Regions from separate parts of the Alteromonas sp. G5_S2_22_S1 genome, predicted to be linked through region 1. Evidence: predicted binding sites of a transcription regulator. Region 1 holds the regulator's gene; the other holds the start of a gene.
What was found. The regulator LexA, encoded in region 1, represses DNA repair genes until DNA is damaged. The targets are predictions, from matches to a motif close to TACTGTATNNNNATACAGTA.
Positions count from the first base shown of each region.

Region 1 (5,244 bases):
GGCATTTTGTGTGGCGCAAACATCAATTTTCATACCTTACGCTATGTTTCTGAACGCTGTGAATTAGGCGAGCAGAAAGAAGCAGTTTTTGCGGTAAAAATTCCTGAAACCAAAGGCGCTTTCAAGCAGTTTTGTGAGTGCGTGGGGGCTAAGGCCATTACCGAGTTCAATTATCGCTATGCCAGTGAAAGTGAAGCGCATATCTTTGTAGGCGTGAAGCTTAAAGGCGGTCAGCAAGAGTTTGCTGCACTGCAAGGTGACCTTGAGAGCAAAGGCTATGACTGCGTTAATTTAAGTGACAACGAGCTGGCAAAACTGCACGTACGTCATATGGTTGGTGGTCGCCCACCTACTATCTTGAACGAGCAGGTATTTAGCTTTGAATTTCCGGAGCGCCCGGGAGCATTGCTGAATTTCTTAAACACCTTAGGCGAGCAGTGGAATATTACTTTATTCCATTATCGCAACCACGGTGCAGCCGAGGGGCTAGTGTTAGCTGGCTTTGATATTGCGCCTGAAAGCCGGGATGACTTTAACCAGCACGTCGCCGAATTAGGTTACAAGGTGGAAGAAGTCACGGATAATCCAGCTTATCGTTTTTTCTTGTCTCAACCCGCCTAAATCAAAACGCTGAGCGCAGGCGCTTGGCTTTTCAAGTTATCGCCTTGCATTGTTTCACGTTAAGCCATGGTTTACCGAGAAGCGATACAAGGCGGCATTACAACGAGCCACTTTACCTTTAAGTGAAAAACGGCTTACTTTTTACCGGTGTCAAACAAAGGTAAAGGGTGCACAAAAAAGCCCATGCAGCAGCATGGGCTTTTTACGTTTTGATAGATAGTGTTAATGGCGAGCTTTAATTAGTTTGACCATTAAGCGCTACATTCTCTAAATGTTGCATCATTTCAGGCCATATTAGCGCCATTACATCTTGTCGAAGCGCTTCACATTCTTCAGAGTACTTTAGACTGCCATCTTTTTCAGAGTCTAACCAATGGTTTTCTTTAAGTGCGCCGATAAAGCTAGACAGCACGTTCTTGTCGTAAAACTCTGGTGAACTTAGCCCGTACAGGGCGGATAAACGCTCGGCCACTTGTTTACTCTCACGCTCTAAGGCGCCTCGACTAATTACCTTTTCTTTATCAAGAATGGTAAGCACAACGGCATAACGCTGTAACGTTTCCTGCATGCAGCGGCTTAACAGCCATGCAGAATGGAATTGTTTACAGTGAGCATCAGGAGGCAATAGCTCTTTGTCTTTTTGACGCAATAACCCATTATTGAGCAGTGCGGTAATCAGTGCGTCAGTATGCGCAAGAGCTTCATCTTGGGTTAGATGCAAGAAAAGCTCTTTTTGCAGTAAAGGATAAAGTGCAGCAATTAGCTGAAGTATATCGTTCTTAGTCGTGCCTTTTTTCGCGAAAACAGAGGCCATAACAAGACCTGGGATCGCAAATAAGTGCAAAATATTGTTGCGATAATATGTCAGGTAAACCGCTGACTTAGGCTGCGGGCTAATTAACCGGCCGTAGTCATCTTCTTTAATATCAAAGCGTCCGAGTTTCAGCGTATCGCGCAGCAATTTTTCTGCCGTTGAATCAGGAATGGTGGCGTCGTCACTAAATGGAACAGCTTTAAACAAATCCATAAAATCGCCAATAGACTGTTTTAGCTCGGCCTCACTCATGGTTTGTGTTTTTGAAGAGAGTAAACACAGCGATGTAAGCGCCATACCATTTAACGCGGCTGCGCGGTTAATTCGCGTCATCACGTTATTAGCAAGTTCATTAACCGCAGGCGTTAACCACGCAGGCTTCTTCTCGGGCTCAGCATCTCTACAGTCGCGCCAGTTAGGCACATGGCTTTCAAGGAACTGGTTCAGCGCAATGGGCTCACCAAAGTTCACATATCCGTGGCCGTAATTTTTAAGTTTACGAATAGCAGAGAAGACTTGAAGGTTTGACTCTTTTTTCTTCTTAGACCCTTTAAGTTCGTTAAGGTAGCTTTTCACTTCCATCACGTTTTCATAGCCAATATAAACAGGCACGATGCTCACAGGGCGATTCACCCCTTTCAACATGGCTTGAATGGTTATGGCTAACATGCCGGTTTTCGGCGGAATAAGACGACCTGTGCGGCTACGACCGCCTTCAGGGTAGTATTTCACCGAGTAGCCTTTGTTGAAAAGTAGCTCTAAATACTCTCTGAAAACCGCAGTATACAGCTTGTTGCCTGCAAAGCTGCGACGCAGGAAAAACGCACCGCCACGGCGGAACATTTTACCTACGGGCCAAAAGTTAAGATTAATACCCGCTGCGATATGGGGCGTTACCATGCCTTCGTGATAAATCACGTAAGTGAGCAGTAGGTAATCCATATGGCTGCGGTGACACGGCACATAAATAATTTCATGTCCGTTTGCAGCAAGTTCGCGAATTCGTTCGGCGTGCCCTACGCTTATGCCGTTATAGATTTTGTTCCAGATACGCGTAAGCAGCCTGTCGCCAAACCGGATAAGGCCCTCGCGATAGTCTGCAGCAATCTCGGTAATGTATGACTGGGCGCGCGCTTTTGCTTTGTCGTGAGATACTTTTTTGCTTCTAGATTCCTCGGCAATGGCGCGGCGTACGGCATCAGACCCCAATACGCTATTATTGAGCTCTTGACGCTCTAATAGCGTAGGGCCCGTCATACTTTGGCGCTTTCTCTGAAAATGCGTACTGGCAACCCGAACGAGCTTATGAGCGATACTCTGATCGCTACCGTGTTGGTTAGACATGGCGCGCGCCGAAACGGCCTTAGAGTAATTGATAAAGTTGTCACGGCCTAAAAACAGCACGATGAATAACTTGCGCAACCAGCTGGGTGCAGCCTTATCAGCAATAAGGTCGCTCAGTCCCGGGTTACCGCGGCCTGGTGCTCTGCCCCATGTCACATAAACCGGCACAACTTGTAAATCGAGATTCTCATGGTCTCTGTGCAGGTGGAAAAGGTCTGTAAAGACTTCTTCAATTCCCGTGTCTTTTGCCGACGAGCGGAAAAGCGGTTGTGTTTTTCGCAAAAACAACGTCGATGAATACTCTCTCCCTGCCAACGTTAAGGTCTTAGTTGGGCTGGGTAAGTCTAGAGCTTGGGTCGACATTCTCAATGAAAGTTGGTCTGTCACTGAGTTGGTGGGAAGTAGATAAACGATAGGTTTGCTTTTATCTATTCCTAATTCGGTTTCAACGTTAACTGGAATACTATGGGCTTTAACCAGTAACTTTACAGGATAATGAAATACCGACAAAAGGGCTTTTCGCATCCACGACATGAACTATGTAATCCTATGAAATAAAAACAAGGGGAGTGTAACACAATCGCGTCACAATCTCGCGATAAGCCAATATCATTGCTTTACTTGCTGTAATGACTCCATGTATTTGAACAAGTTCAAAAACAAAAAGGTATTTAAGATAGTGGCGCGCTTATCAAGCGGCTGCGATTTATGCTTCTGCTAGCTCGATAAGAGCAAGGTATACGCTCTTCATCAACTACAATAAGCAAAAGACGCGCTAAGTGCTTGTTATTTGGTTTTAGGTGTATATACTTACAGGAACTGTATGAACAGACAGGTCTTTTATGCGCCCACTCACAGCTCGACAAACTGAAGTTTTAGAACTTATTAAAACAACCATGCAAGAAACGGGAATGCCGCCTACGCGTGCTGAAATTGCCCGTCAGCTTGGTTTCCGTTCTGCCAACGCCGCGGAAGAACACTTGAAAGCCTTGGCGCGTAAAGGCGTGATTGAAATTTTGCCGGGTACGTCGCGAGGTATAAAGCTCAATATTCCTCTGGACAATGAAGCTGAAGAGGAAGAAGGCCTGCCTTTAATTGGGCGTGTAGCTGCTGGAGAGCCTATTTTAGCTCAAGAGCACGTTGAGTCTCATTACAAGGTAGACCCAGCCCTATTCCAACCTCAAGCAGACTTTTTACTTCGTGTAAACGGTATGAGTATGAAAGACATTGGCATTTTAGACGGTGATCTGCTAGCTGTGCATCGCACGACTGATGTACATAATGGACAAGTGGTGGTAGCTCGAGTTGATGAAGATGTTACTGTGAAGCGTCTAGAAAAACGCGGTCGCGAGGTATTACTTCATGCTGAAAATGAAGAGTTTTCACCGATAAAAGTTGACCTTGCAAATGAGCCCTTCGCAATCGAAGGTATTGCAGTAGGCGTTATACGAAACGCTGATTGGATGTAAGGTTTTAGCTTCTTTGATCAAAAGCGGTGCATTAGCCGCTTTTTTTGTGCCTTTTACTCCCCGTTTTTGTTCTGCTTTAGGCAAATTAGGTTTGAATATCCTATTCCTACTAGAAATCCTTGAATCCACTATTGTGCGGTAGATTTCTCTTTATTTCGTCCATGAATACCTCCCGCGACAGCTATTACAAAATATAAGCACTGTTTAAAACTGTCGTTCAAGGTGGATTAACTTGTCTATTTAATAGCAAGTTAAAGTAACATCGACGTTGTCTCCACGTTCAAAATGGGCGTTTGATTTACTGCGCGTTTGCACATTCTAAAGCTTACTTCCTGCACACCTCATCTTATGCTGACTTTTAACCAAATGATTAAATATTAACCACTTCGTTAAATTTTTAATAGAAAAGACTAGACGGCACGACATTATTGCGCAATTCTTATACAGAGATTAACAAAATAATAACAATGACTCTAAATTTGTTTTACAAGTTGAGGTTATGGGTCAATCGTTCGCAATTCATTTGGTAGGGTTAGCGCAAAACAAGATAGCGCCTTTAGCCGTACCATTCCGGAGGTGCTGAGTGAAACAACTAACGACCGTATTGGCAAGGTGGTGCGCAAGCCTACCATTTTTGCTTTTCTCTTCATTGATTTTCGCGCAAGAAGCAAGTGAAGAAATCTCTTCACTTAATTTACGACGCGGTGCTACCGACATTAGTGGTCAGGTTTACGACCTTCATATGTTGATGTTCTTCATTTGTGTTGGCATTGCGGTGGTCGTGTTTGGCGTGATGTTCGCGTCTATGTATCTACATAGAAAGTCTCGTGGCGCTAAGCCCGCTAACTTTCATGAAAATGTAAAAGTAGAAATCGCGTGGACCGTTATCCCTTTCCTTATTCTCGTTTTTATGGCGGTACCGGCTGCAAATACGCTAATCGCGATGGAAGATACCACTGAACCCGATATGACAGTGTTGGTCACAGGGTCGCAATG
Region 1 covers NZ_JBQKUJ010000007.1:98,189-103,432, reverse strand. Annotated here, with positions in the region: gene ilvA (threonine ammonia-lyase, biosynthetic) at 1-621, shown strand, start outside; gene plsB (glycerol-3-phosphate 1-O-acyltransferase PlsB) at 857-3,313, opposite strand; gene lexA (transcriptional repressor LexA) at 3,622-4,248, shown strand; gene coxB (cytochrome c oxidase subunit II) at 4,832-5,244, shown strand, end outside.

Region 2 (5,244 bases), on a different contig from region 1:
CCGGCGGTAGTAGGTATTGCAATAATAGGTATCCCTGCTTCATCGACGACACGCGGAAACTTGTAGTCTTTCATTTGACCGCCATGCTTCCCGAGTATGGCAATAGCCTTCGCGCTATCGATTGGGCTGCCTCCTCCCAATGCGATAATACAATCGTAAGGTTGAGTATTGAAAGCATCAACGCCTCTGGAAATTGACGCTACCGTCGGCTCAGGGACAGTATCTGAAAACACATCAACCGTTATCCCAGCGGTTTCCAAGGTATTCACGATGGCCGCGCTATAACCTAACTCGACCATTACCTTGTCGGTAACCAGTAACGGATTTCGGCAATTAAGCCCTTTCACAGTATCAGCAACACGCTCACTTGCCCCTTTCCCTATGTGCATCACCCTTGGCAGAATAATTTGATGAGACATTGTTCCCTCGCATTGATAGTCTTTATTTAAGCTGTGCCTTATTTAAAAATAAATAAGGCAAATGGATACGGAGGCTCTCGCGCCTGCGCCCACGCCCTTCTTTCAAAAACGTTAAGCCAGCATACCTAGCGCTGCGCTCAAAGCAATGGGAATGTAAAATTATTGTTACCTACCTTGAACTGGTAACAAACGTCTACACTAACAGCGGCAATACACTACACAGGCTAAATGCGATAAAAATGTTCGCGAGCGCGTTGGCTATCGCTTTACACTTTTCTTTTGTAAAACACCTGTGCTAATGTCCAACGATTGGAAATGAAAGGACATTAGCATTCCATGCCCTATCAAACCGTTGCTTTAATTGGAAAACCTCAACACGCTGCCACCCACGACACTTTGAATAGTCTTGCCGACTATTTGCTGGCCAAAGGGTGCAAACTGCTTGTAGAAGAAAGTATTGCTGAAGAGCTTGAAACTGAAAACCTAAAAAGTTGTAACCTAGTCACCATTGGCAAAGAGGCCGATCTTGCGGTTGTTGTTGGTGGCGATGGCAGTATGCTTGGCGCCGCTCGCGTTCTCGCCCGCTTTGATATTCATGTGGTGGGCGTGAATCGCGGTAATTTAGGTTTTTTAACTGACATACATCCTGATGAAATTACGCAGCAGTTAGACCTCATATTCCATGGTGAGTGCGTTGTTGAAGAACGCTTCTTACTTGAAGTTGAAGTGTACCGTCACGAAAAGTTAAAAAGTAACAACTCAGCAGTGAACGAAGTGGTGCTTCACCACGGGAAGGTTGCTCACATGATGGAGTTTGAAATTTATATTGATGAGCAGTTTGTATTTAGTCAGCGCAGTGACGGCCTAATCGTCGCCACGCCAACGGGCTCTACCGCTTACTCACTCTCGGCAGGCGGCCCGATAATAATGCCAACGCTCGATGCACTTACTTTAGTGCCCATGTTCCCTCATACATTGAGCAGCCGCCCTATCGTTGTTGATGCCGACAGCCAAGTATCAATGAAAGTGTCTAAAGTGAACAGCGACTCTCTTCAAGTGAGCTGTGATAGCCATATAGTACTCCCCGTACTACCGGGTGATGAAATTCGCATTAATAAAAGCGCAGATAAGCTTCATCTTGTTCACCCAAAAGGTTATAGCTATTTCAACGTGCTGCGCAAAAAATTAGGCTGGGGAAGTAAGCTTTATTAAACAAACACGCTGTTGACGAAGCGATTTCCTGCATTTCTTACACTAGCCTGTAGCATTTTCTTAAGCGCTACAGGCTTGAAAAATAAAGATTTTTTAATCTTCCGCAAAATCCTCTTTTAAATCCGTCGCTTAGCTTATCAAAGATATTCGGCACACCTGTTGCAACTCCAATTACAAGCTGTCGGCGTTAAGCAAAAATGCCTTGCCGCATTTTAAAACCGTCGCCGATATTTATATTTAGTAATAGGAGATATCATGAGTAATACCAATATCAAATTTACAGCCCCAGGAATGGATAACGATGCCGCTGCCAAAACAATTAAGGTATTGGATCAACGATTGGTCGCGTTATTAGATTTACAGCTCACACTTAAACATATTCACTGGAACGTGGTAGGGCCAAACTTTATCGGTGTACATGAAATGCTCGACCCCCAAGTTGACGCGGTGCGTGAAATGACAGACACCATAGCCGAGCGTATCGCAACATTAGGCGGAGTGCCTAAAGGCACGCCTAAAGCAATTGTAGAAGGACGCAGTTGGCAAGATTATGAACTAGGTAAAGGCCTAGTACTAGATCACCTGAAAGCGCTGGATGCTGTATACGACGGTGTAAATGGCGACCACAGAAAGGCATTGGAACTCCTAGGTGAGATTGATCCAGTGTCTGAAGATATGATTACTGGTCAGCTTGCCGAACTTGAGCAGTTCCAATGGTTTGTTCGCGCTCACATTGAATCAGGTAGCGGTGAATTACAGCAGTAATTCGCGCTTTGTTAATAGCTTTTGTTAAAGGGCTATACGACTGACAACCATTTATGGTGGCCATAGTAAAGGAGAGCTAACGCTCTCCTTTTTACTGTATAAAAAACCTTTCCTCTATTTTTCTCATTTCACGTTACACATAACCCCAATTTTATCGAATAATTATATCCAATTGTTTTTATTGAAAATAATAAACTTTTAGTTACTAATTCATAAAATTTACTGCGACTTACCTTTACAGCACCAAATACTGTATATATTATCAGTTACTGTATATATCATCATGTTCAACTTTTTCGAGTGTGGTTATGTTAGCGCATCTTTCTATTTCAAATTTTGCAGTTGTTAAGCAGTTATCGGTTCATCTTGAAAACGGCCTTACCGCCATTACCGGTGAAACCGGAGCAGGTAAATCTATTGCTATTGACGCCCTGAGTTTATGCTTAGGCGAGCGAGCAGACGCCAATGCGGTGCGTAAAGGCAGCACCAAAGCTGAAATCATTGCTCACTTTTCACTTAACGGTAATGTGGCAGCTAAAACGTTTCTTGACGAGCACGAATTAACGTCTGACGAAGATGAAAACAGCTGTTTTATTCGGCGGGTCATCTCTAAAGAAGGTCGCTCGAAAGCATTCATTAATGGTGTTCCAGCATCGTTGCAGCAATTGAAAGGGCTGGGGCAGTTCTTGCTCGCCATTCATGGGCAAAATACCCACCTGCAGCTGTTAAAAGAAGATCATCAAAGAGAGCTAGTGGACAGCTACGCTCAACACGATGATATTTTAGATAATGTGAAGGACGCGTACTCACAGTGGCGAGATAAACAACGTACGCTAAAAACACTTCAAGACCAAGCTCAACAGCGTGAAAACCGTCTTCAACTTCTTACCTACCAAGTACGTGAACTAGACGAGTTTGCTATTGAAGAAGGCGAATTTGAAGAGCTAGAAACAGAACACAAACGATTGAGCAATGGTCAAAGCTTATTAGAGCAAGCGCAAACCAGTGTTTATAACTTGTATGAAAACGATGAAGGTAATGCCCTTTCGGTTATTCAAAGCAGCATTGAACGTTTAGGTGAGTTAGAAACGCACGACGCTAGCCTAACGCCCATTATTGCACTTTTAAATGACGCCTCAATTCAAATAGAGGAAGCGGCAGGTGAGCTACGCAGTTACTGCGACCACCTAGAAATTGACCCATTGCGACTGCAGCAAGTAGAGGCGCGTTACGCAAAAGCGATGGATTTAGCGCGTAAACATAGTGTTATGCCAGAAGCCCTTTACAAGCACCATCAAGAGCTAACCACAGAGTTTACATCACTTTCAGAACAAGACACATTGCTAGGCACTCTCGAAGGTGAAGTTGCCACGGCCCGCGAAGATTACTTACAGACAACTAAAGGCCTTTCTGAAAGCAGACAACAAGCAGCCATTAAATTAGGCCAAGATATAGAAGCGCAAATTCGTCAAATGAATATGCCTCATGCAAAAGTAGATATTCAAATTCAATACGACGAATTCAAAAAACCTGTTAGCACAGGTTTAGATACCGTTGAATTTAAAGTCTCGACCAACCCTGGTCAGGACGCCGACAAACTTGAAAAAGTCGTCTCTGGCGGTGAGCTTTCGCGCATAGGGTTAGCGATTCAAGTTATCGCGAGCGACCATAATGCTACTCCCACAATGATTTTTGACGAAGTCGATACGGGAATTAGCGGCCCTACCGCCTCTATTGTTGGTGGGCTTTTACGCAAGCTGGGTAAGCAGTCACAAGTTATGTGCGTAACCCATTTGCCTCAGGTGGCAGCTCAAGCTCACAATCAGCTGTTTGTAACGAAATTGACCGATGGCGAAAGTACAGAAACGCAGATGCTGGCGTTAACAAAGCAAGATAGAATCGATGAACTCGCGCGGTTATTAGCAGGTGATAAAATCACTAAATCAGCCTTAGCTAATGCAAAAGAGCTGCTTAAAAGCGCTATATCGAACTAAAATGCAGTTGATTGGTCATAGTTGTCAATGTAGCATGCCTTCGCGCTTGCAATAAAACAGTCTCGAATTTCGCTACAGCGACGTTCGCTGGCACTAACAAAGGCAATACTGGACAAATTAACGAATGAAGTTGCAACACCTATTAGTAATTCTCGGCATCACACTAACATCAACCGCTTGCTCGAACTGGATTTATAGAATCGACGTTCCTCAAGGCAACTTTCTCGACCAAAGAGACGTTGAAAAGCTTCGGGTTGGCATGACAAAAGAGCAAGTCATTTATGTATTAGGTAATCCTGTCGTTCAAGACTCATTCGACGATGATACTTGGTACTACGTTTACGATATGAAGCGGGGCATGAAAAAGCGCGGCGAAGATTTCCAAAAACAAATGGTGATAAATTTCGTAGATAATAAAGTCACCACAGTTGAAGGTGACTTTGAGCTCTCCGAAGATTTCAATACCCCACTTGATAACTAAGTAACGTGAAGAAGGTAGCGCTCTCCCGCTACCTTTTCTGTTTTTACTTACTCTAAAAGTGACATTTATTTTATAGGGTAGTTAGCGGTTTAACATAAGCGAGTTTTGCATGGAACATAGTTTTTGGCACAGTAAATGGCAAAAAAATGAGATTGGATTTCATGAACCAGAAGGCAATGCGCTTTTGGTAAAACATGCTCACGTGCTGCTTGGCGGCGGCGAGCAATCGTCTCACCCTATACGCATATTTGTTCCCTTATGCGGTAAAACCCGCGATATTGCTTGGTTACTCTCTCAAGGAGTAGAAGTCGTCGGTGCAGAACTTAGCGAAGTTGCTATCACGCAGCTGTTTGAAGAGCTAGGCGCTACACCT
Region 2 covers NZ_JBQKUJ010000018.1:31,750-36,993, reverse strand. Annotated here, with positions in the region: gene ACTRWF_RS16440 (iron-containing alcohol dehydrogenase) at 1-419, opposite strand, end outside; gene nadK (NAD(+) kinase) at 756-1,631, shown strand; gene dps (DNA starvation/stationary phase protection protein Dps) at 1,887-2,396, shown strand; gene recN (DNA repair protein RecN) at 2,705-4,390, shown strand; gene ACTRWF_RS16420 (outer membrane protein assembly factor BamE) at 4,515-4,871, shown strand; gene tmpT (thiopurine S-methyltransferase) at 4,981-5,244, shown strand, end outside.
Region 2: recN (DNA repair protein RecN) is a predicted target of LexA. The motif match lies at 2,645-2,664, and genes of this name have one in related genera.